DNA from 2 places in the Priestia sp. GS2 genome. Region 1 is predicted to be linked to the other one. Evidence: predicted binding sites of a transcription regulator. Region 1 holds the regulator's gene; the other holds the start of a gene.
What was found. The regulator CtsR, encoded in region 1, represses protease genes until heat stress. The targets are predictions, from matches to a motif close to ATGGTCAATAAAGGTCAAACA.
Positions count from the first base shown of each region.

Region 2: the regulator CtsR is predicted to act here: its motif matches at 3,221-3,241, upstream of V2145_RS13210 (ATP-dependent Clp protease ATP-binding subunit).

Region 1 covers NZ_JAZGJX010000001.1:3,329,106-3,344,242, forward strand. Annotated here, with positions in the region: gene disA (DNA integrity scanning diadenylate cyclase DisA) at 1-467, opposite strand, end outside; gene radA (DNA repair protein RadA) at 473-1,852, opposite strand; gene clpC (ATP-dependent protease ATP-binding subunit ClpC) at 1,975-4,416, opposite strand; gene V2145_RS17000 (protein arginine kinase) at 4,437-5,504, opposite strand; gene V2145_RS17005 (UvrB/UvrC motif-containing protein) at 5,509-6,048, opposite strand; gene V2145_RS17010 (CtsR family transcriptional regulator) at 6,086-6,547, opposite strand; rRNA gene rrf (5S ribosomal RNA) at 6,749-6,864, opposite strand; rRNA gene V2145_RS17020 (23S ribosomal RNA) at 7,045-9,979, opposite strand; rRNA gene V2145_RS17025 (16S ribosomal RNA) at 10,204-11,756, opposite strand; gene pulA (type I pullulanase) at 12,076-14,967, opposite strand; gene lysS (lysine--tRNA ligase) at 15,123-15,137, opposite strand, start outside.
Region 2 covers NZ_JAZGJX010000001.1:2,552,593-2,567,729, reverse strand. Annotated here, with positions in the region: gene V2145_RS13220 (M3 family oligoendopeptidase) at 1-475, shown strand, start outside; gene V2145_RS13215 (hypothetical protein) at 678-947, shown strand; gene V2145_RS13210 (ATP-dependent Clp protease ATP-binding subunit) at 988-3,126, opposite strand; gene nhaC (Na+/H+ antiporter NhaC) at 3,727-5,100, shown strand; gene V2145_RS13200 (alpha/beta hydrolase family protein) at 5,394-6,272, shown strand; gene V2145_RS13195 (DUF6254 family protein) at 6,344-6,475, shown strand; gene V2145_RS13190 (3-ketoacyl-ACP reductase) at 6,518-7,237, opposite strand; gene V2145_RS13185 (spore germination protein) at 7,484-9,067, shown strand; gene V2145_RS13180 (Ger(x)C family spore germination protein) at 9,090-10,292, shown strand; gene V2145_RS13175 (GerAB/ArcD/ProY family transporter) at 10,545-11,645, shown strand; gene V2145_RS13170 (GerAB/ArcD/ProY family transporter) at 11,664-12,770, shown strand; PreQ1 riboswitch class I at 12,837-12,880, shown strand; gene queC (7-cyano-7-deazaguanine synthase QueC) at 13,053-13,715, shown strand; gene queD (6-carboxytetrahydropterin synthase QueD) at 13,715-14,158, shown strand; gene queE (7-carboxy-7-deazaguanine synthase QueE) at 14,151-14,882, shown strand; gene queF (preQ(1) synthase) at 14,982-15,137, shown strand, end outside.

The sequences.
Region 1 (15,137 bases):
TGGTTTGCTTTTGCTAAAATAACACTAATATCTTTAAGTACATATTGAGACGACCCTTTATACAGCGTAATAACATTTCGACGCTGTGAAATAGCAATAACCAATACTCCTGACTGCTTCGCAACCCGCTCTGCTGTACGATGTCGCATACCGGTTTGTGAAGAAGGAGTAGAAGGATCAGGCATTAATTGAGCATTTGCGAACAAGATCTTACTACCACTATCATTTAAAATAAGTGCTCCGTCCATTTTAGCCAACTCATACAAATGAGCTGGTGTAAATGCACAGTTAATTGAAAACCCTCCGTCTACCATCTTTTTCACTTGATCATTGTATCCAATTACGATTAATCCTCCAGTCTTAGCTCTTAACACATTTTCAATACCATCGCGAAAAGGGGTTCCAGGAGCCACAAATTCTAAAATATCAGAGATTTGCTTTTGCTCTGTTGTCTTTTCATCATTCATCCGTTTTAACCTCCTAACGTGTACTGTAACGCTTCTGACACAGTGGACACCCCTACTACGTCAATGCCTTCTGGTATTTTCCAACCACCTAAGTTTTTTTCAGGAACAATGATTCGCTTAAACCCTAACTTTACAGCTTCTTGTACTCGTTGTTCAATTCGAGACACTCTTCGAACTTCACCTGTTAATCCAACCTCTCCTACTACTACATCTGTAGGATTTGAAGGTGCATCTTTAAAACTAGATGCAATGCTAACTGCAACCGCCAAATCAATAGCTGGCTCATCTAACTTTACTCCACCTGCTACTTTTAAGTATGCATCTTGATTTTGCAAAAGCAATCCTACTCGCTTTTCTAATACCGCCATAATAAGAGATACACGGTTATGATCAAGCCCTGTGGACATCCTCCTAGGGTTTCCAAAACTTGTTGGACTAATCAGTGCCTGTAACTCTACCAATACAGGACGAGTCCCCTCCATTGAAGCCACAACTACAGAACCGGCTGCACCTTGAGAGCGTTCTTCTAAAAAGATTTCAGATGGATTGAGCACTTCTTCCAAACCACTTTCCTTCATTTCAAAAATACCCATTTCGTTTGTTGAACCAAAGCGATTTTTTACTGCTCTTAAAATTCGATACGTATGGTGACGTTCTCCTTCAAAATACAAAACACTGTCTACCATATGTTCAAGTAACCTTGGGCCGGCAATAGCTCCTTCTTTGGTAACATGACCTACAATAAAAATGGCGATGCCGTTTGTTTTTGCAATTCGCATTAACTCAGCAGTACACTCACGTACTTGAGAAACGCTTCCTGGCGCTGACGTAACGTCACCGTGATAAATGGTTTGAATTGAATCAATAATCACAAGTTCTGGATTCATACTTGAGATAGCTTCTGTAATTGACTCTAAGTTTGTTTCTGCATGCACATACAAATCTTCCGCTTTAATACCTAAGCGATCGGCTCTTAGCTTTGTTTGCTTTGTTGACTCCTCACCAGATATATAAAGCACTTTATGCTTATTCATAGCTAACTGAGCTGACGTTTGGAGCAATAAAGTTGACTTACCTATACCAGGATCTCCTCCAATTAAGACTAGTGATCCTCTGACAATTCCTCCGCCTAAAACACGGTTTAATTCAGGCGATTTTGTATATATCCTTGGTTCAGTCGTTGATTCAATACTTGTAATAGATTGAGGCTTTTGCACCTTTGTAGAAGTTGCGCCAGAAAAAGCTCCTCCTCGCCTTGAAGACTTTGTCTCTTCAATTTCTTCTACCATCGAATTCCAACTGCCACACCCAGGACACTTTCCCATCCATTTAGCCGATTCATATCCACAATGTTGGCATGAAAATTTTGTTTTTCTTTTACTCATTATTTAGTATATTCTCCTCGTTCTTTATAAAAGTCCTTGATGCTATTGTACACTATCTTTATATGGTAAATAAAAATGGAGGCATACGTATTTTGTCGTATGCCCCACATGTTCTTAACTCTTTAGCTAATGCTGCTCGGTGAAGAAGATTTAACAGTAAAGTTTTCACCTTCTACATCTAACGTTACCTTTTGACCTTTTTGAATTACGCCTCTTAGTAACTCTTCAGATAAACGATCTTCAACATGCTTTTGAATTGCTCGACGTAAAGGACGCGCCCCATACTCTGGATCAAAGCCTTCTTCTGCAATCTTATCAATTGCTGCAGTCGTTAATTCCAACTCAATTTCTTGTTCTTTTAAGCGTCTAGTTAATTGATCAGCCATTAGCTTCACAATTTCAGCTAGGTGTGGTTTCTCTAACGAATGGAAGACAATAATCTCGTCGATACGGTTAAGAAACTCTGGGCGGAAAGCACGTTTCATCTCACTCATTACTTTCCCTTTCATATCTTTATAGTCCTGACCCTCTGCTTCAACCGTAAATCCAAGGTGCTTGCTACGTTTTAACGTATCTGCACCAACATTTGAAGTCATGATTAAAATTGTATTTCGGAAGTCTACTGTACGACCTTTTGAATCAGTTAAGCGGCCGTCTTCTAGCACTTGTAATAGGATGTTAAATACATCCGGATGTGCTTTTTCAATCTCATCTAGCAGTACAACAGAATATGGCTTTCTTCTAACTTTCTCAGTTAACTGTCCACCTTCATCATATCCAACGTAACCTGGAGGAGACCCTACTAAACGAGAAGTAGAATGCTTTTCCATGTACTCTGACATATCAATGCGAATCATCGCATCTTCGTCACCAAACATTGATTCAGCTAAAGCCCTAGCAAGTTCTGTTTTACCTACACCCGTTGGTCCTAAGAAAATAAATGAACCGATTGGACGCTTTGGATCTTTCAAGCCTGCTCTTGCACGACGAACAGCTTTTGCCACTGCTTTTACAGCTTCTTCTTGGCCAATAACACGAGAGTGTAAAATCTCTTCCATGTTTAGCAAGCGCTCTGATTCTTCCTGAGCTAATTTTGAAACTGGTACCCCAGTCCAGCTAGATACAACCATCGCAATATCTTCTACTGTAACAGCTGAATTTTCTTTACCTTGCTCTTGTTTCCAAGCTTTTTTTGTTTCTTCTAATTCTTCTCTTAAGCGTTGCTCTGTATCACGTAATGATGCTGCTTTTTCAAATTCTTGACTTTGAACAGAAGCATCTTTTTCATTTCGAATAGATTCTAACTTTTGTTCTAACTCTTTTAAGTTAGGTGGCGTCGTAAATGAACGTAAACGAACCTTTGAACCAGCTTCATCAATTAAATCAATTGCTTTATCCGGTAAAAAGCGATCTGAAATATAACGATCGGATAACTTTACTGCCTGTTCAATAGCATCATCAGAAATCGATACACGGTGATGAGCTTCATAACGATCCCTTAAACCTTTTAAAATTTGAATAGATTCATCTAGAGTTGGCTCATCAACTTGAATTGGTTGGAAGCGTCGCTCTAAAGCTGCATCTTTTTCAATATATTTTCGATATTCATCGAGAGTAGTAGCACCAATACATTGTAATTCACCACGTGCTAAGGATGGTTTTAAAATGTTTGAAGCATCAATTGCTCCTTCTGCACCACCAGCACCAATTAGTGTATGCAACTCATCGATAAATAGAATGATATTACCAGCTTGACGAATTTCGTCCATTACTTTTTTCAAACGATCTTCAAATTCACCACGATATTTTGTTCCAGCAACTACTGTTCCCATATCTAAAGTCATAACGCGCTTATCTCGAAGAATTTCCGGTACTTCGTTATTAACAATTTGCTGGGCTAACCCTTCTGCAATGGCTGTTTTACCTACACCTGGTTCACCGATAAGAACCGGGTTATTCTTTGTACGACGACTTAACACTTCAATAACACGTTGAATTTCTTTACTACGCCCAATAACTGGATCTAGACTTCCTTCACGTGCTACCACGGTTAGATCACGAGCTAAACTATCAAGAGTTGGTGTATTTGCATTTGAAGTTCCACCACCTTGATGGCTAGAAGCAGCTTCGTTACTACCCAATAAGTGTAATACTTGTTGACGAGCTTTATTTAAGCTCACTCCTAAATTATTAAGTACGCGAGCTGCTACACCTTCGCCTTCACGAATCAAACCAAGTAAAATATGCTCAGTTCCTACATATGAATGACCTAGTTTTCTTGCTTCATCCATTGAAAGTTCAATTACCTTTTTAGCGCGAGGCGTATAATGAATTGTTTGAGTTAACTCTTGACCTCTTCCGATAAGCGCTTCAACTTCTTTTTGAATTTTTTCAGTACTTAATCCTAGTGCAGATAGTGCCTTTGCAGCAATACCTTCACCTTCACGCACAATACCTAATAAAATATGCTCAGTTCCAATATTGTTATGTCCAAGTCGTAAAGCTTCTTCTTGTGCTAACGCTAATACTTTCTGTGCACGCTCTGTAAATCTTCCAAACATCATACGGCTGTCACCCTCCACGTTTAATCTATATTTTTAATATTGCTAAGGCGATCTCTAATTAAGGTAGCTCTCTTAACATCTCGCTCATGGGCATCTAATGCTGAGCCTGAATACTTTTGTAAAAAGCCTGGCTGCGTCATTATAATAAGTTCATTTAGAATATTTCTAGGTATGTCTGTTATATACCCCAAGTCGATTCCTAACCGAACATCTGACAAGCATTGAGACGCTTCTTTAGATTCAATTATGCGACTATGAGCTAATACTCCATATGATCGATGAACACGATCTTCTAATTCTAAATGAGATGTTTTAAATAATGCATCTCTTGCAGATTTTTCTTGAGCAATTAACTGTGTTACAACGCTATTCAAGTCTGATACAATATCAGCTTCAGATTTTCCTAGCGTAATTTGGTTAGAAACTTGAAAGATATTACCTAGTGCTTCGCTACCCTCTCCATAAATTCCTCTTACAACTAAACCTAATTGATTAATCGCAGGAATAATTCGATGAATTTGACGAGTCATAACCAACGCAGGCATATGCATCATAACCGAAGCACGAAGTCCTGTACCAACATTCGTGGGACAGCTCGTTAAGTAACCTCTTTGTTCATCAAAAGCGTAATCTACACGATTTTCAATCAAATTATCTACTTCATTAGCTCGTTCCAATGCTTCAGATAATTGAAGACCTGGAAATAAACATTGTATGCGTAAATGATCTTCTTCATTAACCATAATACTTAAATCTTCTTGCTTTGATAAATAACAAGCTCCTACATTAGATTCAGCTAATTGAGGGCTAATTAAATGCTTCTCTACTAATACTCGTTTCTCTAGTGACTTTAATTCACTCATTTTTAAAGAAGATAACTCAAAATCTTCCGCTTTTCTTATTTCTTCAAATACTTGATCAAAATCGTTTACAATTTCATCAGCTTTTTCTTTTGCTAACATTGTAGGAAAAAGAAAATTTGTTAAGTTTCTAGCTAGACGAATTCTGCTGCTTAGTACAATATCAGAGTCCGGTGCTTCTTGTTTCATCCAAGAGCTTACGGGATTTGTGAAGAATAGTTCAGACATTCGGCTATGTCTCCTTTCCCGTAGATTCATTAATTTTTTTCTCTAATAGGCGGATTTCATCTCGAAGCTCTGCAGCCTTTTCGAATTCCTCTTTTTCAATATACTCCTTTAAATTCAATCTCAGAGCCTGTAATTCCTTTTTTAAATGAAGATTACTTCCAATTCTCTTTGGAATTTTACCATGATGTAAATAATTCCCCCCATGTAACCTCTTTAAAAACGGAACAAGTGGTTGTTCAAAAGTTTCATAACAATTCGAACAGCCAAAACGACCTACCTTAGAAAATTGATGATACGTCATTCCGCATGTAGGGCAACGTAGTGGTTCTTTTTTAATTGTATTCGGACCTGTAGCAGAAGGTTCAAAATTTAATAGTCCTGCTAATAGACTATTAATTGAAAAGCCTTGCTGAGATGATATAGAAAATACATCTCCACTCTCTGCAGCGCATTGTTCGCAAAGGTGTACTTCTGTCTTATTCCCATTCACTACATTTGTAAAGTGAAGTGTTGCAGGTCGAATCTCACATTGCTGACAAATCATGCAATCATCTCTCCCTGTCTACATAAAATCAATTCAATTAGCGATACCTCAATGAATTTAACATAGCTTTTAGTAACTTGGCTCGAAGTTCATCACGATATGGTAGCTCAAGATCAATAACGGATCGATGAATTACGCTAAGCATTATCTTAGCTTCTCGCTCTGTAATGACCTTTTCTCCAACTAACCTGAAAATGACGCTTTCAGCATAGGACTGTGAAATTTGTGATTCGATAAGATCAATGACTTGTTGAAATAAATGAGAAGCATTATGAGTTCGGACTTTAGCAATTCTAATAAAGCCGCCTCCACCTCTTTTACTCTCAACCACATAACCTCTTTCAATTGTAAAGCGAGTATTAATAACGTAGTTGATTTGAGACGGAACACATTGAAACTTATCGGCGATTTCGCTACGTTTAATCTCCACAATTTCTCTGTCACTTAATTCAAGCACTTCTTTTAAATACTGTTCAATGATGTCAGAGATATTTGGCACATTGCACCCTCCTTCTGACTTTGACTATATTTGACCTTATTAAGTTAAATATAAAAGGAAATGAAAGAAATTTCAACTATGTAGTTTGATAAGTTTTGTCTTACTTTTATGGTTTCCACTAAAATAGGGTTCAAAACGTAATTTATTGAAATTAATGAGAAATAAAAAAAGGATTAGCTATAAGCTAATCCTTTTAAATGTGCCTGGCAACGTCCTACTCTCACAGGGACAAAGTCCCAACTACCATCGGCGCTAGAGAACTTAACTTCCGTGTTCGGCATGGGAACGGGTGTGACCTCTCTGCTATCGCCACCAGACATGAATTGAGATTATTCTCTCAAAACTAGATAACATTTTGCTGAGTACTAAGTTTACTGTCTAGCTACGGCTCCTAATTGTTCGGTCGTTTCACTTCTGTTATTGAAACCAAAAAGCGGTTTCCCTATCAGAAGCTCCAACGCCTTTCACAATTGAACAGTCGCCTTCGCTTTTCTAATTTGGTTAAGTCCTCGATCGATTAGTATCAGTCAGCTACACACGTCGCCGTGCTTCCACCTCTGACCTATCAACCTGATCATCTTTCAGGGATCTTACTAGCTTGCGCTATGGGAAATCTCATCTTGAGGGGGGCTTCATGCTTAGATGCTTTCAGCACTTATCCCGTCCACACATAGCTACCCAGCGATGCCTTTGGCAAGACAACTGGTACACCAGCGGTGTGTCCATCCCGGTCCTCTCGTACTAAGGACAGCTCCTCTCAAATTTCCTACGCCCACGACGGATAGGGACCGAACTGTCTCACGACGTTCTGAACCCAGCTCGCGTACCGCTTTAATGGGCGAACAGCCCAACCCTTGGGACCGACTACAGCCCCAGGATGCGATGAGCCGACATCGAGGTGCCAAACCTCCCCGTCGATGTGGACTCTTGGGGGAGATAAGCCTGTTATCCCCGGGGTAGCTTTTATCCGTTGAGCGATGGCCCTTCCATGCGGAACCACCGGATCACTAAGCCCGACTTTCGTCCCTGCTCGACTTGTAGGTCTCGCAGTCAAGCTCCCTTGTGCCTTTACACTCTACGAATGATTTCCAACCATTCTGAGGGAACCTTTGGGCGCCTCCGTTACTCTTTAGGAGGCGACCGCCCCAGTCAAACTGCCCACCTGACACTGTCTCCCAGCCCGATCAGGGCTGCGGGTTAGAATTTCAATACAACCAGGGTAGTATCCCACCGACGCCTCCACCGAAGCTAGCGCTCCGGCTTCTCAGGCTCCTACCTATCCTGTACAAGCTGTACCAAAATTCAATATCAGGCTACAGTAAAGCTCCACGGGGTCTTTCCGTCCTGTCGCGGGTAACCTGCATCTTCACAGGTACTATAATTTCACCGAGTCTCTCGTTGAGACAGTGCCCAGATCGTTACGCCTTTCGTGCGGGTCGGAACTTACCCGACAAGGAATTTCGCTACCTTAGGACCGTTATAGTTACGGCCGCCGTTTACTGGGGCTTCGATTCAGAGCTTCTCCCAAAGGATAACCCCTCCTCTTAACCTTCCAGCACCGGGCAGGCGTCAGCCCCTATACTTCGCCTTGCGGCTTCGCAGAGACCTGTGTTTTTGCTAAACAGTCGCCTGGGCCTATTCACTGCGGCTCTCTCGGGCTATACACCCTACCAGAGCACCCCTTCTCCCGAAGTTACGGGGTCATTTTGCCGAGTTCCTTAACGAGAGTTCTCTCGATCACCTTAGGATTCTCTCCTCGCCTACCTGTGTCGGTTTGCGGTACGGGCACCTCCCGCCTCGCTAGAGGCTTTTCTTGGCAGTGTGGAATCAGGAACTTCGGTACTATATTTCCCTCGTCATCACAGCTCAGCCTTATGATGAGCGGATTTGCCTACTCATCAGCCTAACTGCTTGAACGCGCATATCCAGCAGCGCGCTTACCCTATCCTCCTGCGTCCCCCCATTACTCAAACGGCGGGGAGGTGGTACAGGAATATCAACCTGTTGGCCATCGCCTACGCTTTTCAGCCTCGGCTTAGGTCCCGACTAACCCTGAGCGGACGAGCCTTCCTCAGGAAACCTTAGGCATTCGGTGGACAAGATTCTCACTTGTCTTTCGCTACTCATACCGGCATTCTCACTTCTAAGCGCTCCACCAGTCCTTACGGTCTAGCTTCGCAGCACTTAGAACGCTCTCCTACCACTGACATCAAAGATGTCAATCCACAGCTTCGGTGATACGTTTAGCCCCGGTACATTTTCGGCGCAGAGTCACTCGACCAGTGAGCTATTACGCACTCTTTAAATGGTGGCTGCTTCTAAGCCAACATCCTGGTTGTCTAAGCAACTCCACATCCTTTTCCACTTAACGTATACTTGGGGACCTTAGCTGGTGGTCTGGGCTGTTTCCCTTTTGACTACGGATCTTATCACTCGCAGTCTGACTCCCACGGATAAGTCTTTGGCATTCGGAGTTTGACTGAATTCGGTAACCCGTTGGGGGCCCCTAGTCCAATCAGTGCTCTACCTCCAAGACTCTCACTACGTGAGGCTAGCCCTAAAGCTATTTCGGAGAGAACCAGCTATCTCCAGGTTCGATTGGAATTTCTCCGCTACCCACACCTCATCCCCGCACTTTTCAACGTGCGTGGGTTCGGGCCTCCATTCAGTGTTACCTGAACTTCACCCTGGACATGGGTAGATCACCTGGTTTCGGGTCTACAACCACATACTAAACGCCCTATTCAGACTCGCTTTCGCTACGGCTCCGTCTCTTCAACTTAACCTTGCATGGGATCGTAACTCGCCGGTTCATTCTACAAAAGGCACGCCATCACCCATTAACGGGCTCTGACTACTTGTAGGCACACGGTTTCAGGATCTCTTTCACTCCCCTTCCGGGGTGCTTTTCACCTTTCCCTCACGGTACTGGTTCACTATCGGTCACTAGGGAGTATTTAGCCTTGGGAGATGGTCCTCCCAGCTTCCGACGGAATTTCACGTGTTCCGCCGTACTCAGGATCCACTCAAGAGGGAACGAAGTTTCAACTACAGGGTTGTTACCTTCTTTGACGGGCCTTTCCAGACCTCTTCATTTACCTCGTTCCTTTGTAACTCCGTATAGAGTGTCCTACAACCCCAAGAGGCAAGCCTCTTGGTTTGGGCTAATTCCGTTTCGCTCGCCGCTACTCAGGAAATCGCATTTGCTTTCTCTTCCTCCGGGTACTTAGATGTTTCAGTTCCCCGGGTCTGCCTTCAATATCCTATGTATTCAGATAAAGATACTGCTCCATTACGAACAGTGGGTTTCCCCATTCGGAAATCTCCGGATCAAAGCTTACTTACAGCTCCCCGAAGCATATCGGTGTTAGTCCCGTCCTTCATCGGCTCCTAGTGCCAAGGCATTCACCGTGCGCCCTTTCTAACTTAACCATTAGCGAATAAATGGTGCAACTTGCGTTGCGTTATTTATTGGTTTGATTAAAGAAAAGTTTCACTTTTCCTCAGCTATTACTGTTATCTAGTTTTCAAAGAACAATCGCACTCAAAATTCTTCTTATTAGATAAGAAGAAAGTGATGTACTTTCTATTAATGAGAGATTGAACTCTCAAAACTGAACAAAGCTTCAAAACGTACGTCTTGTAAAAATCCTTAGAAAGGAGGTGATCCAGCCGCACCTTCCGATACGGCTACCTTGTTACGACTTCACCCCAATCATCTGTCCCACCTTAGGCGGCTGGCTCCATAAAGGTTACCCCACCGACTTCGGGTGTTACAAACTCTCGTGGTGTGACGGGCGGTGTGTACAAGGCCCGGGAACGTATTCACCGCGGCATGCTGATCCGCGATTACTAGCGATTCCAGCTTCATGTAGGCGAGTTGCAGCCTACAATCCGAACTGAGAATGGTTTTATGGGATTGGCTTGACCTCGCGGTCTTGCAGCCCTTTGTACCATCCATTGTAGCACGTGTGTAGCCCAGGTCATAAGGGGCATGATGATTTGACGTCATCCCCACCTTCCTCCGGTTTGTCACCGGCAGTCACCTTAGAGTGCCCAACTTAATGCTGGCAACTAAGATCAAGGGTTGCGCTCGTTGCGGGACTTAACCCAACATCTCACGACACGAGCTGACGACAACCATGCACCACCTGTCACTCTGTCCCCCGAAGGGGAACGCTCTATCTCTAGAGTTGTCAGAGGATGTCAAGACCTGGTAAGGTTCTTCGCGTTGCTTCGAATTAAACCACATGCTCCACCGCTTGTGCGGGCCCCCGTCAATTCCTTTGAGTTTCAGTCTTGCGACCGTACTCCCCAGGCGGAGTGCTTAATGCGTTAGCTGCAGCACTAAAGGGCGGAAACCCTCTAACACTTAGCACTCATCGTTTACGGCGTGGACTACCAGGGTATCTAATCCTGTTTGCTCCCCACGCTTTCGCGCCTCAGCGTCAGTTACAGACCAAAAAGCCGCCTTCGCCACTGGTGTTCCTCCACATCTCTACGCATTTCACCGCTACACGTGGAATTCCGCTTTTCTCTTCTGCACTCAAGTTCCCCAGTTTCCAATGACCCTCCACGGTTGAGCCGTGGGCTTTCACATCAGACTTAAGAAACCGCCTGCGCGCGCTTTACGCCCAATAATTCCGGATAACGCTTGCCACCTACGTATTACCGCGGCTGCTGGCACGTAGTTAGCCGTGGCTTTCTGGTTAGGTACCGTCAAGGTACAAGCAGTTACTCTTGTACTTGTTCTTCCCTAACAACAGAGTTTTACGACCCGAAAGCCTTCATCACTCACGCGGCGTTGCTCCGTCAGACTTTCGTCCATTGCGGAAGATTCCCTACTGCTGCCTCCCGTAGGAGTCTGGGCCGTGTCTCAGTCCCAGTGTGGCCGATCACCCTCTCAGGTCGGCTATGCATCGTTGCCTTGGTGAGCCGTTACCTCACCAACTAGCTAATGCACCGCGGGCCCATCTGTAAGTGATAGCCGAAACCATCTTTCAATTTTCTCTTATGCAAGAGAAAATGTTATCCGGTATTAGCTCCGGTTTCCCGGAGTTATCCCAGTCTTACAGGCAGGTTGCCCACGTGTTACTCACCCGTCCGCCGCTAACGTCATAGAAGCAAGCTTCTAATCAGTTCGCTCGACTTGCATGTATTAGGCACGCCGCCAGCGTTCATCCTGAGCCAGGATCAAACTCTCCGAAGAAATGTTTGACTTGCTCATAAAAGTTTAAAAAAATTAACGTTGACGTTTGTCGCTTTGTTCAGTTTTCAAAGTTCAACCGCCGCTCTTAAGCGACTTTTCTATCTTATCAAGTTTACAACTCGATGTCAATAGTTTTTTTATTTCCTTTGAGATTCGTTTGTGTCTCTCAAGGACATTTATAAATATAACAGACATATTATCATATAGCAATACCAAAATAATAAGTTTAAATTTTCTAATATCTTCTATTCGTTATATCGATTGGATAAAAAGGAAAAAGACAGCTTTTTAGCTATCTTTTTCTAATTAATAATAAAATTTACTTCCCAGACGCATTCCCTTCTAAAATAAAGGTACTAAAAGCTGGTACAGTTACATTGTCACTTTTTACTTTCTTTATAGGCTTTGTACTCGCTTTTTTCCCATCAGCAAGCAGCGATAGATTACCTTTGGTAGACAAGTTGATCTTTATCTCTTTCGAATTAGCGTTGTGTATGATAGTTAGTTGCTTTTTGTTTTTATCCTTCAACGTATATGCTACTACATTTTTAGGTGCATTTAAAAATGATAGATTCTGACTAATCTCAGAGGCAGTTGTTGAACGAAATGCTGGATACTTTTTACGAATTTCAATCAAGCCTTTCATATACTCAACTTCTTGATTAAACGCTAAACGTCTCTTCCAATCTAGTTGATTTACAGAGTCTGGTGATTTATAGCTATTATGATCTCCACCTTTAGTTCTCATAAACTCTTGACCAGCGTGTATGAAAGACATGCCTTGTGAAGTTAATACCATAGATGAAGCAAGTTTATGCATTTGCTTACGCTCAGATTCAGTAGCAGTAGGGTTTGTTAATAGTAACTTATCCCATAACGTATGATTATCATGAGCTTCTACATACGTTACTACTTGTTCCGGATCTTGATAAGTAGCTGTTGATGAATCATATTGAAGTCCACCTGCTATACTCTTTTTCATTGTGTCTTCCATACCTTGTCTGCCATTTACAAAACCATTATCTTCATCATAAAATACGCTACCCTTTAAACCATCGCGAATAACATCATTAAAATGCGCTACACCTGGCATTTTCTTTGCATTCTTCTGGTTTGCTTTTTGATCAGCAGATAAAGGCGTGTTTAAGTCCCAACCTTCTCCTAAAACAATAATGCTTGGATCAACTTTATTTAAAGCTTCTCGAACCTCTTTCATGGTTTCTACATCATGAATTCCCATTAAATCAAAACGAAAACCATCTAAATTATATTCTGTTGCCCAATATGTTACCGAGTCTACAATAAACTTCCTCATCATTTTACGCTCTGAGGCTGTATCATTTCCAACTCCTGTTCCATTAGCTAACGTTCCATCTTCATTATATCGGAAGTAGTAACCTGGTACTAACTCATTAAAGTTTGACTCATTTACAGCATACATATGGTTATAAACAACATCCATAATTACACGTAAATTATTTTTGTGCAGTGATTGTACCATCTGCTTCATTTCTTTAATTCTCACTTTAGGTTCATATGGGTTTGTTGAATAAGAGCCTTCAGGCGCATTATAGTTCTTTGGATCATAGCCCCAGTTATACTGAGCCACGTCTAACTGGGTTTCATCGACTGTACGGTAATCATAAATAGGAATAAACTGCACGTGCGTTACACCTAAGTCTTTAATATGATCTAACCCTGTTTTCACTCCACCAGGACCTCTTGTTCCTTCCTCAGTAACACCTAAAAACTTACCTTTGTTTTTAATTCCACTATTTTCATCAATTGATAAATCTCGTACGTGAAGCTCATAGATAATCGCATCTTCACGATTTTTTAGAAAAGGTTTTTTCGCTGGCCACTTCTCTGGATTTGTAGTTTTTAAATCTACTACTACACCTTTATCTCCATTTACAGTTACAGCACGTGCATAAGGGTCAACAGCTTCATTCCATTTATCTCCAATTTTAACTTTATACGTGTAGATTAATTTATCTTGATTCCCTTCTAACTGTGCAGTCCATGTACCTCTCTCTGCTTTTTTCATTGGAATTTCAGTTCCGTTAGTTGAGTCCCACTTTTGATATGTAACTAGTTTCGCTTCAGTAGCAGTAGGAGCCCATAAGCGGAAAGATGTTTTTTCTTTTTTATACGTATTTCCTAGGTCATTTCCATCGTAATAAAACATATCATCGAATTCTTTTGAGCGCACTGCTGCCCCAATTTCAACTGTCGCACTTCCAAACAAGGACTTTGAGATTTTATATACCTTTGTTAAATCTAAATTATTTTTTGTCACAATGCGGACTTTGTTCGTTGTTTTTTCACCCTTATTAAATGGTATCACTTCTTTAATTTCTGCTCCTTCTACTGTAATACCAGAGTTATCTGCCTCTGTTATAGGGAATGGAACATTTGTTTGAAGCGTGATTTCATTCATTTTGTCAATGCTCGCTCCAATAATCTTTGGATTTAAATCTATTTGGCTTGGATCATAAAATACACGCTCGATTCCTTGAGCAATCCAAATTTCAGCTGATCCATCTTCTTTAAATTTCGTGATATAGCGATTATCTAACTCTTTATTACCCCACTCATTTCCATCTATGCTTTGTCGAGCAACAAACCCTACCTTTTGAATACCCTTTGGATCATTTAATTCGACCGTAGCGACTTTTCCAAATTTATCTTCTCCTTTAAATTGAACAGCTTGACCATCCTTTCCATCTGGCCAAACCCATAAGTCCCATCCTTCATAGTTTTGATCATAACGTGCATAATGAATGGTAACTTTAACGTTTTCATAAGATGGTAAATCACGATATTCTCCATCGGGTGGTTCGTTATACACCGTATTATCTCCACTTTTTATCCATACTTCACCTTCACCATTTTGGATATCAACCCAGCGGTCTTCCCCATCTTTCTCCCAAGTATCTGTGCGAACAATGAACCCTACCCTTTTAGTATTTGTAGGAATTTCAATCTCAGCAACTTTTCCAAACGCATCTTCTCCTGTAAAGTCGTAAACTTTCCCTTCTCCACCTTCAGGCCAAACCCACAGGTTCCAATTTTTTGCGTTATTCGGTGCTTCTTGATAATGAATAACTACTTTCGTTGTATTTGCAATCGTTTGCACAGGAAAGCTCGAAAAAACTGATGCAACCATCGCAAAGACAATTAGAATAGCAAACCATCGATTAATTTTCATAACACCCATCCCCTTTGTTTATAGTCAATAACAAATCTATTATATAAACACTGAAAACGTTTGCACAATACAAAAAATTGAATTTTCGAAAAATGAATCCAAAAGACCTATTTAATGACAAATAAAAGAGACAACCAATTGGTTGTCTCTTTCTGTTAACGATGGCGCAT
Region 2 (15,137 bases), 780 kb from region 1:
AAAGTATAAGTTCACGCATTTAAGCTCAGGGCTGCTTTTTTTACCTTACGGTGTAGCAGTTGACGAGTTTCAACATATTGTTTATGAAAATCCAACGCTTACGCCAGAAGAGCGAAAAAACGAGTGGAGAAAGTTAGAACATAAATACATGCCTTCTAAAAATTATGATGGCGAAACATACCTTGAAAACGGTGGATTCTGGCAAAAGCAATCTCATATTTACAACGATCCATTTTATTATATTGATTACACGCTGGCCCAAATTTGTGCATTTCAATTTTGGAAAAAAGACAATGAAAATCATGAACAAGCATGGAGAGACTATTTGCATTTATGTAAGCTTGGTGGAAGCAAGTCGTTTACCTCGCTTGTGAAAGAAGCCAATTTACTTTCGCCTTTTGAAGACGGCTGCGTAAAGTCGGTTATTGGTGATATTAAAGCCTATTTAAATAGTATAGATGATCAATCATTGTAAGGGAAGCGAGCTGAACAGGCTCGCTTTTGTTACTTTGTAAAGGAAATGAATGAGAAATATAAAGAAATGAGCATAGTGTAAAGAGTTTGTTAGAAGACTGTAAAAACGCTCTTTTTTCCTTTTTTTTGAACTATAATCATCTCAGGAGCCATGTTGAAGCACGTACATAGTGGCTCAATTGATTTGAAAGGGGACAGGTACGATGAGTAAAAGTTTCTTAGTCAAATTATTTGGAGCATTTGCAGCAATTACGCTTATGACAGCATGTAGTGCAGAAGAGGGAGAAGACACAACAGATCAAGAGCAAACGGAAGATGCGGAAGAAACAACTGGAGAACCAGCAGAAACACCGGTTGAGGAAGAAGCTGTAGAAGAAGGTACAGAAGAGCAAGGTGCAACAGAAGAGGCAGAGGAACCAGCTGAGGAAGATGAAACAGAAGAATCAACAGACGATCAAGAGGATAATCAATAAAATAGAAAGAAAGCGACTCCAATGGGGAGTCGCTTTTTCATTATTTTAGTTTAGAAGTAACGCTGATTTTTTGCTGGTCATTAGCATCAATGAAAACTTCGTTTATTTCTTCATCTGTTAATAAAAGGTCAGTTATTTGGTCCTCAACGTGCTCCTGTATAGCGCGACGCAGTGGACGAGCACCAAATGCCGGGTGGTAGCCAAGAGATGCTAGCGCTTCTTTGGCTTTATCTGTAACCTGTAGAGCAATGTTTTGTTCTTTAAGCGTTTCTTCTAATTCATGAAGCATAAGCTCAACAATTTTTACTAAGTGTTCTTGTTCAAGGTGATTAAATTCAATAATCGCATCGAAACGATTTAAGAATTCTGGTTTAAAGTAAGCAGAGAGGGAATCTAAAACAGAAGCATGTCTAAGTGCTTCATTCTCTGCTTCAAAGCCCACTGTAATTTTCTTTTCTCCTACACCTGCGTTACTTGTCATAATGATTACCGTATCTTTAAAGCTTACGGTACGGCCTTGACTATCAGTTAAGCGTCCGTCCTCTAAGATTTGGAGGAACATATGCTGAACGTCAGGATGCGCTTTTTCAATTTCATCAAGTAAAATAATAGAGTAAGGGTTACGACGAACTTTTTCAGTTAATTGGCCGGCTTCGTCATGACCTACATAACCTGGAGGTGCACCAATCAGTTTAGACACCGCGTGCTTTTCCATATACTCACTCATATCAAGACGAATCATCGCATCTTTTGTTCCAAACATTTCTTCTGCTAGAGTTTTTGTAAGCTCTGTCTTACCAACCCCTGTTGGACCAACAAATAAGAAAGATCCAATAGGACGGTGTTTCGCTTTGAGCCCAGCACGAGAGCGACGAATTGCTTTTGCAACTTTTTCTACTGCTTCGCTTTGCCCAATGACTTTGTCAGAAAGGTTTGCTGACAGGTTGTTCATTTTATGAGCTTCATTTTCTTGGAGTTTTCCAACTGGAATACCCGTTTTCTTTTCAATGATTGCTTGAATATGTTCAACTGTAACTTCAGCTTTTTCTTGCTCTTGGTTTAGCTGTTTTTCAAGCTTTGCTTCTTCATCACGAAGTTTGGCAGCAGCTTCATATTTTTCTTCTTTTAAAGCTGTTTCTTTTGCCACAGCAATTTCTTTTAGTCGCTTATCAATATCATCTTTGTTTGTAATACCTGCTTTTAAGTTCATTTTTGAGCCAGCTTCATCTAATAAATCAATGGCTTTATCAGGTAAGAATCGGTCTTGGATATAGCGATGTGATAAATTTACACAAGCTTTAATGGCATCTTCAGTAAAGTTAACGCTGTGATACGCTTCATATTTGTTTTGAATGCCTTTTAAAATTTGGACGGCTTCATCTACAGATGGTTCATGGACCATTACAGGTTGGAAACGACGCTCAAGAGCCGCATCTTTTTCAATAGCGCGGTATTCTTTCAGCGTTGTGGCACCTACAACCTGAAGTTCACCTCTGGCCAATGCTGGTTTTAAGATGTTGCTTGCATCCATTGAACCTTCAGCAGAACCAGCTCCAACAAGCAAGTGAATTTCGTCAATGAATACAATGACGTTTTTGCGCTGCTGTAGTTCACTGATTAGCTGTTTCATGCGCTCTTCAAACTGACCACGAATACCCGTGTTTGCTACAAGAGCAGCGACGTCTAGTAAGTATACGTCTTTATTCATGAGTTTTGAAGGAACATCGCCTTCTGCAATTTTTAATGCTAAGCCTTCGACAACAGCAGTTTTACCTACACCAGGCTCACCAATTAAAACAGGGTTGTTTTTGTTACGGCGGTTTAAGATTTCAATGACGCGTTCAATTTCTTCGTCACGTCCAATAACAGGGTCAATTAAACCAGCTTTTGCAATTTGTGTTAGGTTGCGACCAAATTCGTCTAAGAATCCACCACCGTTTCCTCCTTGTTGAGGAGTAGGCTGCTGAACTGATTGATTCATGGCTTGTTCGTTTGCTAACTGATTGAATAAATCATCAATGTTCATGAAATGACCACCTCCAAATCCAGACGGCATCTTATTTTGTTTCATTAATGATTGATAACATGTATGGCATAAACGATATTGTGATTTTTGTTGGTTAGCTTGTACGTTTAAATAAATTGTTGCTTCACGTTGTTGACAGTTTTGACACATCATTTAAAAGACCTCCTTAGAATAATTAAATGAATGTAATCATTGATCAAGTAGCCAATTTGACTTTGACTATATTTGACCTTTGTGAGTTTATTATACTTTGACCTTTTTTGACTTTCAAGTGTTTTGCTTATACTTTTGTTTTGGAAGTTATTTCTTATTTCAAGTAGAATATTTTGTGTTTTGCTTGTTATCTTTTATATAAGGATTCAGGTAGAACGCACATAATAAGGAGTGATTTCCGCTTCGAATTGCTCCCTTTTCATAGGATCTCAGAGTACTCGCTAGTCCCACAGGAATCGCACCTGCCTCCTTGATTATTATGTTCCAGCGGTATTTTAAGCTGCTTGGCTCATCTCCTAGAGTCTTACATCTTGTGTTTCAATCACCTATTCCTTTAATAGTTATAAATAAGAAGTATAAGTAATGTACCCGATTAGAATTGGGCAAAACATAGAAAAGAGAGTGGAATTTATTGACGAGGTTGTTTTTTTGACGAGAAGCGATTGACAGTAGTAGGAATAACCCATATACTTCAACTATGTTTAGTGCATAAAAGCATAAAAGCGTTTAAGTGAAAAAGAGATTGAGGGGAACAAGTTAATGAAAAAAGAGATAACATTTGGACAGTCGATCGGGATTGTCGTTGTTTTATTAGGACTTATTTTTGCATCATTATTTTTATTAGGCTTAGCACCACATGTTCCATTACTTATTAGTATTGTGACGCTTTGTATCATTGGGGCACTTATGGGTGTGAAATGGAAAACTTTTGAACATGGCATTATAGAAGGAATTAAAGTAGGGATTAAGCCCATTTTAATTCTTATGCTTGTGGGTGTATTAATTGCCGCTTGGATGGTAGGGGGAACAATTCCAACTATTTTATCGTATGGATTCAATTGGATTTCACCGCAGTATTTTTTAATTAGTGCACTTTTAATTACAATCTTGGTATCCAGCTTTACTGGAAGTACGTTTACAACGATTAGCACGGTTGGAGTGGCTTTATTTGGTATAGGGACGGCAATTGGAGTAAACCCAGGTCTTGCTGCAGGAATCATTGTTTCCGGAGCAGTATTTGGTGACAAAATGTCTCCGTTATCGGATACGACCAACTTTGCTTCCGGGATTGTGGGAGTACCGTTGACGACTCATATTCGTCACATGTTATGGACGACGTTACCAAGTATTATTGTAACGGCTGGGATTGCATTGGTCATTGGCATCAGCACACATCGAACGGGAGTAAACTATGGGGATATTGAAGCTGTACAAAATGCGTTAGGTGATACGTTTAATCTTAATCTCCTAACACTTTTATCACCGCTTGTTGTATTGATTTTATCTATTAAGCGATTTGATGTGCTTCCTACTTTGGTAATTGGAGTTATTATTGCCGTAATAACAGGGGTACTGTTACAGCCGACTGTTACATTAGGAAGCATGCTTGGCGCTCTGCAAAGCGGTGGTCAAATTGATTCCGGCAACGAAATTGTAAATGCTATCGTAACAAAAGGCGGACTGGACTCAATGATGTTTTCAGTGTCCCTTGTCATTATTGCCCTAGCTCTTGGTGGGTTGATGCGTGAGCTTGGCGTTGTTCAAGCTTTAATCGAAGGATTAGCTAAGCAAGTGCGAAGAAGCGGCGATGTAGTGCTGTCAACGATTCTTTCATCTATTGGCGTTAACGTTATAACTGGAGAGCAATATTTATCGATTTTATTACCTGGGCAAACATTCAAGCCGCTTTACGTAAAGTGGAACTTAAAGGAGAAAAATTTGTCTCGTACATTAGAAGATGGAGGAACGGTTATTAACCCATTAATTCCATGGGGAGTAAGCGGAGCTTTTATTTCACAAACCCTTGGTATTCCTGTGGTGGAGTATTTACCTTTTGCGTTTTTCTGTCTACTATGTCCAATATTCGCTGTAATTTTGGGTTATACAGGTCTCGGTATTGCTAAACAAAAATAATTTATGAAGTCAAAAGCCTCGCGTTCTTAAGAATTACTTAAAAACGCAAGGCTTTTTGTTATACTAATTATGTTTACTTGTTGCTGTTAAAGGTAATGAGAGTAGAAGCCTTAATCTTTTTCTTCCAAAAAAGAGAAAGTAGTAATACAATAAACCATAACGTTTAGTTAGAAGGTAATTTGTGAAGGATTCCACAAAAATCCTTTTTAGCAAACATTTAAAAAGGGTAAGGCAAAAAGAAACGGTTCATCATAAAAAGAGATAAAAGTTATTAATTGAGGAGAGGATTCTGTTTGAAAAAGTGGGGGTTCATTGTACTGCTTACCATCGCTGTACTTGGCGTGACCGCTGTTTTTTATCGAGCGGAAAGCGGCGATGTAAACAAAGAAAAAGTGCATTTATTTTCACCTTATGCTAGTAATGTTGATATATATCAAATCACTTATCCAAGCGATGGGTTACAAGTTAAAGGATTTCTATTACAGCCTAAAGACATTGTGGATAAAAAATATCCGCTGCTAGTTTATAATCGTGGTGGAAACCGTGAACATGGTATGATTCGAGATAAAACCTTGCGCTACTTATCATCATGGGCTGATAAAGGTTATGTTGTGGTTACGACACAATATCGTGGAAATGGCGGAAGTGAAGGGGTCGAAACATACGGTGGAGACGATATCCATGACGTCCTTAACCTTATTAAATGGGGAGAGCAGCTGCCTTATGTAAACCCTGAACAAAAAGTAGCGCTTGGCTATTCACGTGGTGGAATGATGACGTATTTAACAATGAAAAACGGCATATCTTTTGACGCCGTGGTTGTTCAATCTGGAATTACGGATATGTTTCAGTTTTATGATCAAAGGGGCTCTGAAATGAAGCAAGTGTTAAGAGATATTGTTGGAGATCCTAAGATGTATCCTGAACGATATAAAAGCCGATCGGTTGTCTATTGGAGTGATAAAGTAAATTCACCGCTTCTTATTTTACAAGGAGATCATGACAAAAAGGTACACCATACCCAGGCAGAAAAGTTAGTAGCGCAGCTTGAAGAACAAAATAAAGAGTATAAATACGTCTTATACAAAGGTGGAAATCATCCACTAAGCAACTATTATAATGAGTATAATGCAGAGATTGATAAATGGTTTCAACAGCATTTAGTTGAATAAAAGTGGAAAACATATTCGTCCGTTTTTCGTACATCCTAGAAAGGAACACTACAGAAAAGGATGATGAAACGATGACACAATCAAAAAGACAGCAAGAGCGTCAATGGAATGTACGTAAACAGTCGCAAAATCCATCTCATGGAAAAGTAAAGTCATTTGAAGAATTAGCAGAAGAGATTACGCCAAAAAATAAAAATAAATAATAAAACCCCCTCGATTCGAGGGGGTTTTTTGGGTTGTTTAAATTAAGGGTTAGTAGACCACATGCCGGCAGATTTGATGAAGATACGAGGATGTAGCTTCAGCTGCGCTACCATGATTTCTGCTAAATCTTCAGGCTGCATTACTTTTTCAGGGTTACCGTCTGTAAGGTTTTCTTTATATGCAAGCTCTGTAGCAACCGTACTTGGTGTTAAAGCAGTTACACGAATATTATGCTTGCGTACTTCAAGAGCAAGAGACTCTGTTAGACCTAATAAGCCAAACTTTGAAGCACTGTATGCACTTGTGACAGGAGCGCCTTTTTGTCCAGCAGTAGAAGAGATATTAATGATGTCTCCACCATTTTTCTCAATCATTTGTGGTAAAACGGCTCTTGTAACGTAATAGACACCCATTAAGTTGATATCAATAATTTGCTTCCATTCTTCAGGAGATAATTCTAAAAAGCCTCCAAATTTTCCGATACCCGCATTGTTAATTAAAATGTCTGCTTTACCTAGTTGGTTATGTAAGTAATCAACCGCCTTATTTACTTCTTCAATTGAAGATACGTCGGCTGTAGCATAAGCCACCTTCACACCAAGTGCTTCCACTTCTTGGGCAACGGCTTTTAAATCAGCTTCTGTACGTGCTAGTAAACCCAGGTTAACTCCTTCTTTTGCTAAATCAAGCGCTGTTGCTCGGCCGATACCTTTACCTGCACCAGTAATGATGGCTACTTTTCCTTGTAATGATTGTCCCATCTTCCATCACTCCTTCTGAATTAAATTATCCCTATTGCTAAAAATAAGCTGCAAATCATGTTAAATGAGCAGCTAAATAAATTAGCAATTTATCTAATCCTACAAAATACAGAGAAGCATTGTCAAAGCTCTTGCTCTATAAAGCGGTTAAAAATACCAAGATAGCTGAATAAATTTCCTGCATAAACAGAAACTATAAGGACTTGAAGAGCAATGCTGTGCCGTTTGAAAAATGGAGGATGAAGTATGCGAATAAAAAAACTATCAGAATTAAAAAGTCGATCTAAAAAGTCTAAAGAAAATGAATCACAACCAACAGCTGAATCTTCATCTTCCAATACTGAACTGTTAGAAAGCGTAAAAGATAATTTAGATGCGGTGAAAACAGAGCTTGGAGATAGTGCAGATGTGGTTTGTCGGGAATTTGCCATTTCAGTTGAAGAAAAATTTCGATTAGGCCTTATTTACATCGACGGATTGGCGAATGAAGATAGTGTACAAGAGTTTACGATGGAATCCATTATGCACAATCATACGAAACAGCTTGTTCATGATGACGGTGCTGTGAATATGTTTGAGCTCATTAAAAATTACAGCTTAGCAATCGGAGAAATTAAAGAAGTCACTCTTTTAGATGACGTTATCCTACATGTTTTATCAGGTGATACAGCTTTATTCATAGAAGGTTATCAAACGTGTATCATTGCTAGTACAAGAGGATGGGGAGAACGAGCCATTTCAGAACCACAGGCTCAAACCGTGGTACGTGGACCAAGAGATAGCTTTACTGAAACGCTGCGTACCAATACGGCACTGGTAAGAAGGCGAATTAAATCCCCTAATTTACGAATGGAGTCTCAGCAAATCGGTAAAGTAACGCAAACAGACGTAGCGATTATGTATGTAAAAGGAATTGCGGATCAGCAAGTAATTGAAGAAGTAAGGTCCCGACTTTCTAAAATTGATATTGACGGTATATTGGAGAGTGGGTACATTGAAGAACTAATTCAAGATGAAGGTTATACTCCGTTTCCAACTATCTACAATACAGAAAGACCAGATTCAGTATCTGCAGGTTTGTTAGAAGGTCGCATAGCAATCTTTGTAGACGGAACGCCGTTTGTTTTATTAGTTCCGGCTCTATTTATTCAATTCTTTCAAGCTGCTGAAGATTACTATCAGCGCGCAGACATTAGTACGCTCATTCGTATTATCCGATACGTTGCCTTTTTCTTAGCTTTATTAACCCCATCTGCTTATGTTGCGCTTACCACCTTTCACCAAGAAATGCTTCCGTTTGGTTTGCTTATTAGCATCGCAGCTCAGCGTGAAGGTGTCCCTTTTCCGGCTGTAATTGAAGCGTTGATTATGGAAGTGGTTTTTGAAATTTTACGCGAGGCAGGAATTCGATTGCCAAGAGCCGTAGGTTCTGCTATTTCCATTGTAGGTGCACTCGTATTAGGAGAAGCTGCCGTGCAGGCGGGACTGGTGTCACCCGCGATGGTTATTGTCGTATCGATTACAGCCATCAGTAACTTTGTTTCACCAGCTTACGATATGGCGATTGCTGTAAGGATGCTCCGCTTTGCTTTAATGCTTTTAGCAGCAACGTTTGGCTTGTTTGGTATTATTTTAGGCCTTATTTTAATGATTCTACATCTATGCAGTTTACGGTCATTTGGCATTCCATATATGACGCCAATGGCTCCGTTTGTCAGTCGAGATCAAAAAGATGCACTCATTCGTCGTTCGCTAAAGAAAATGAATACGAGACCAAAGCTCATTAGTGAACAAAATGTTGTACGTGAACGGTCAAATGATGAGAACTAGCTTTTATAAAGGTGGATGAAGCATGAAACGAATAGTACTTGTATTATGCATCTGTCTACTCCCATTATCAGGCTGTTGGAGTAGTCGAGAGCTAAATGAATTGGCCATCACCGTAGCGGTAGGTATTGACGAAGTAAAAGATGGAATTGAGTTAACCGTTCAAATTATTAACCCGGGTGACATTCAAGCCCAAACGCCGACGAATGGTCCCTCCGTTACTACGTATTCGGTTAAAGCAGATTCTGTCATGGAAGCTCTGAGGAAAATGACAATTGAATCACCTAGAAAAATATACTTATCTCATTTGCGGATGCTGGTTCTTAGCGAAGGAATTGCAAAACACGGAATTGCTGAAGTGTTAGATTTTTTCGCACGAGATCATGAAGTGCGAACCGATTATTTTGTCGTAGTAGCAAAAAATTCACGCGCTTCATCCGTTTTAAATGTGTTGACAACTATCGAAAAAATTCCAGCCAATTATATGTTTGCTGCACTGGATACGTCACAAAAAGTTTGGGCGCCTACGCGAGGTGTAAAGCTGAACGAGCTGATTAGTAACTTAACGAGCCAGGGCAAACATCCTGTGTTAACCGCTGTTCTTGTAAAAGGCAACCGTAAAAAAGGGGGAGATATGGAAAATGTCCAGCGAATTAACCAAGACACAATTCTAAACTTTAGAGGCCTTGGTATTTTTAAGGGAGATGAACTTGTCGGCTGGTTTAATGAAAGTGAAAGTAAAGGATACAACTACGTCACTGGAAACGTAAAAAGCACCGTCGTTGTTATTCCATGTGAAAAAAAAGAAAAATCTCATGACATTATTGGAGTGGAGATGCTTCGAACGAGTACGGATATTAAAAGTCGTATGAAAGATGGAAAGCCTGTAATTGAGGTGAATTTAAAAGGGGAAGCAAACGTTGCTGACGTAGAGTGTCAAGTTAACTTGCAAGATCCTGCTATGATTACTGAACTAGAGAAAAAAGCTGAACATGATGTGCGAGATAAAATGCAAAGAGCAATTAAAACAGCACAAAACGATTATCAAAGTGACATCTTTGGTTTTGGAGAAGTCTTTTACCGGCAAAATGTAAAGGATTGGAACAAAATGAGAGATAACTGGGATGAAATCTTTTCGGAAGAGTTAGAAGTGAACTTAAAAGTAGATGTACAAATACGTCGACTTGGCACGCTGAATAACTCATACATGAAAGAAATGCAGAATTAATGGAGCATGGAAAATTTACTGCTATTTTTAGGCATATTTAGTTTTTTAGCATATAAGGCGATTCTTCCTCTTTATAAACAAAGACGAATAAAAGAAATAGTGATATATGGAATATTTTCTGCTGTAGGAATGGTAATGTGGGTAGCGGTTATTTTCCGAATAACAATTCCAACTCCGCTGTATGCTCTTGAGTTTTGGATGCAGTCCATCATTGATGCTTTCTCTTCATTTTATTAGGTGTAGGTGTCCAGTATGAACCAAAAAGAAGTAATAAGTGGGAAACAGTTTTTTACATTAATCTACGTATTCTCCATTGGGAGTGCAGTTTTAGTTGTACCTACTGTATTATTAGCTGTGGCAAGAAACACCGCTTGGGTTTGTGCAATTATTGGAACGGGAAGTGGGCTCTTATTTGCAGGGCTTCTACTAGGGTTAATCAAAAAATACCCTCAATCGACGTTGATTGATATAGCGAAGAAGTCTTGTGGCAAATATGTCGGAGGAATAATTAGCGTGTTGTATTTGCTGGTGATGCTACTAGAGGGTTCTTTTTTGCTAAGAGATATTAGTAACTTTATGACTACTCAGATTGTGCCTGAAACGTACTCAAGCTGGATTCATATTCTCATCATGATAGCAGTTATGTATGCTGCCTATTTGGGAATAGAAGTGGTCGGAAGAACCTCGGAAATTTTCTTACCGTGGGTGTTAGTTCCATTCGTTTTGTTAATTATCTTAAATATTCCACAAATGAAGATTGAACGCATATTGCCACTCTTTTATTTAAAAGCAGACGAAATATATATAGGAAGCTTTTACTTTTTATCCAATCCTTTTTTGGAACTAATTCTTATTTTAATGGTTACTCCTCATGTTCAAAAGTATGAACATGTTAAGAAAGGATTACTTTACGGCGTAGTTGCTTCAGGTTTTACAATTATTATTGTGACTTTGTCTTGTATTTTAGTTTTAGGTGCAAATATTGCTTCTATGTATTTATACCCAACTTACCTGTTAGGAAAAATGATTTCCATTGGTCAAACCATTCAGCATATCGAAGTATTGGTAGCGATAATTTGGATGTTATCAATTTTCTTTAAAATTACCATTGTATTTTATGGCCTGAAAAAAGGCTTGGGCCAGCTTCTCAATTTAAACAATACCAATTTTTTAAATTATCCTATTGGACTGATTTTGTCAGCAACTGCTTACTATATTATTCCAAACACTACTTATTTTGGCTACTTTGTACAGAATTATTGGCCGTACTATCTGTTTATATTAAGCGTATTGATTCCATGTATATTTTTAGTTATTGGCATTTTTAAATGGAAGTCGGTCACAACACAGTGAGCAAAGGAGAGGAAAGAAATGCATCCACGCTTAGTAATAAGCAATTTTCAATTGTTCTCAATGATGCTTCTGTTTTTATTCGGCAGTGCAACCATTGTGAGTATTGGACAGGAAGCGCGTCAATCTGCATGGATTGCCGTTTTAGTGGGGATGTTAATATATTTACCTTTCTTTGCTCTTGTTACACTTTTATATAAAAAACACCCGGAAGCCACGTTTCCAACAATTTTAAAAATTGCTTTTGGAAAACATCTTGGAAGAATCATTTGCATGTTGTACGTGCTATATTTTATTTACATTGGTGCCCGTGTTCTAAGAGACTTTTGTGAGCTATTATTATTAACATCCATGAATCACACACCGCTAGTAATTGTTGGAGCGATTATGATGCTAGTGATTGCTTATGCATGCTTTTTAGAAGTTGAGCCTATTGCAAGAGCGAGCGTTTTATTATTAGTTGTTTTTATTGGTTTCATTGTATTAGGGTTCTTGTTACTCTTCTTTTCTGATGTTATGAATCCAGATCGCATGCAACCCATTTTAGGGGAAGGGATCGACTCAATTTTTAAAGCCGTGTTTCCTCTTATCTTGACGTTTCCATTTGGAGAAATGGTTGTTTTCTTAATGTTTAATCAGTTTGTAAAGGGAGAACGGTCTCTTAGGAAAATGGGAACACGTGCTGTAGTTATAGGTGGGGTTATGCTTAGTATGCTAAGTTTGATCAGCTTAACTACGCTAGGTCAACACTTGGTAGGATCATCGACGATTCCCCTTATTGTAACTGTACAGCAAGTAAATATTGGAGATATTATTCAACGAATGGATATGCTAGCTATTAGCGTTCTCATCATTGGTGGATTTGCTAAAGTAACGATTTTCGCATATGCAGCGATTGTAGGGATAAAAGAGATTTATCAAACGAATAGTCACAAGCTGTTGATTTTTTTAATTGCAATTTCGATCCTCACGACGACAGTTTTTATGTCCGATAACTCGGTCAAGCATTTAGATATAGGGTTAAAAGTGGTACCTGTTTGGATTCACATCCCTATGCAGTTTGTAATTCCAATTGTGACGCTGCTAATTCTCCAGTTGAAAAGTAGGAAGAAAAATAGAAGTACATAGCAATTTCAAAGGGAGTATGGTATAGTTAAGAACGAAAATTGAAAGAAGAAATGCCGTGCTCTATGTGCGGGAGAGGTTCGTAAACTCCCTCTATAAAAAACTAAGATCATCAGTGAGATGACAAATGGCGCCGTTTTAGGGGCTTTTTTCCTGTTTCTTTGTTTATAAGAAAGGGATTCTTAGTTAAGGGAGATTGCAAACACTGCAATCTCTTTTTTTTATATGATCTAAATAACGGAATGTTTTCTTCTTTGACTTTATATAGGAAAAGGAGACGAAAAAATGAAAAACGAAAAAGCAATTGTTGTATTTAGCGGTGGACAAGATAGTACGACTTGTTTATTTTGGGCGCTGAAAAACTTTAAAGAAGTGGAAACCGTTACGTTCGGCTACGGTCAGCGTCATAGTAAAGAGATTGAAGTTGCACAAGCCATTGCAAAAGACCTTGGTGTGAAGCACACAATTTTAGATATGTCGCTGTTAAGTCAGTTAGCCCCTAACGCACTGACAAGAGATGATATTGATATTAGCCAGGAGGAAGGGGAGCTACCAACAACGTTTGTAGACGGACGCAACCTTCTCTTTTTATCTTTTGCCGCTGTACTAGCTAAAAATAGCGGTGCACGTCATTTGGTAACAGGCGTATGCGAAACAGATTTTTCAGGGTATCCAGACTGCAGAGATGTATTCGTTAAATCCCTCAACGTAACGCTGAATTTATCAATGGATTTTGAATTTGTTATTCACACACCGTTAATGTGGATTGATAAAGCAGAGACATGGGGACTAGCGGATGAACTAGGTGCGCTTGATTATGTACGTGAACATACATTAACTTGCTATAACGGTATTATTGCAGACGGGTGCGGAGAGTGTCCTGCATGTAAACTTCGCAAGAGAGGTCTAGAACAATACCTTGAAACGAAACGAGGAGGGGAACAGTAATGCTTCAGCAAATTTACCCACAGGTAGTACATCCTTATTCGTACGAATTAAATAAAGACATGAACTTTGCCGCTGCGCATTTTGTTCCTCATGAGTCAGCGGGAAAATGTCAGCAGGTTCATGGCCATACGTATTTTGTGAATCTAACAATTGCAGGTAATGAATTAGATTCATCAGGCTTTTTAGTTAATTTTGCTACGTTGAAAAAGATTGTGTCTGGTCAGTTCGACCATACGCTTTTAAATGATCATAAGCATTTATTTAATGAAGAGGATGCGAATGATTTCCCAACATCTGAAGTGATTGCTCGAAAAATTTATGAACTTGTACAAGCTCATTTAGATGCGCTTGAAAATAAACCAGTATGTGTGCAAGTGTTTGTTCGTGAAACTCCTACAAGCTACGTTGTATATCGTCCAAAGAAGGTGAAGCGAGATGAATAATAAGGTTCCTGTACTCGAAATATTTGGTCCTACGATTCAAGGAGAAGGAATGGTTGTGGGGCGAAAAACAATGTTTGTGCGCACAGCTGGCTGTGATTATTCATGCAGCTGGTGTGATTCCGCATTTACTTGGGATGGGTCAGCCAAAAATGACATTCGTCAATTGACGGATGAAGAAGTCTGGCATGAGCTGCAAGCTCTAGGAGGAGATCGTTTTGATCATGTAACCATTTCAGGAGGAAATCCAGCGCTGTTAAAATCTTTAGATAAACTGGTGGACCGCTTGCATAACAATGGAAAGCAAGTCGCGCTTGAGACTCAAGGAAGTCGCTTTCAAGAGTGGTTTTATAAAATTGATGATTTAACTATTTCACCTAAGCCACCAAGTTCAGGAATGAAGACCAATTACGAAGTGTTGGACGATATTATTGAGCGTTTGAAAAACAAAGGACGAAGTCAACACATTAGCATTAAAGTGGTTGTGTTTGATGAAATAGATTTCAATTACGCAAAGCAGATTCATCAGCGTTATGCATCAGTTCCTTTCTTTGTCCAAGTAGGAAACGATGATTTGACGACAACGGATGATGATGCATTAACCCGCAAATTATTAGAGAAATATGAGTGGTTAATTGATCTTGTTGTAGCTTCACCGGATATGAATAATGTACGTGTATTGCCACAGGTTCATGCACTTGTATGGGGAAATAAAAGAGGCGTGTAAGCGTTCTTTAAAAAATTTACAAATAAAATACAAAAACAGATATGTACAAAATGAAAAAACGCTGTTAGAATGACAATCGTAGAAAGAGAGGAAACACAAATGAGTGGTCGTAAAGAAGAGGAATTAGAAGGTGTAACGCTTTTAGGCAATCAGGGAACAAAATACTTATTTGAGTATTCACCAGAAATTTTAGAGGTGTTTGATAACAAGCATCCAAATCGAGATTATTTCGTTAAGTTTAATTGTCCAGAATTT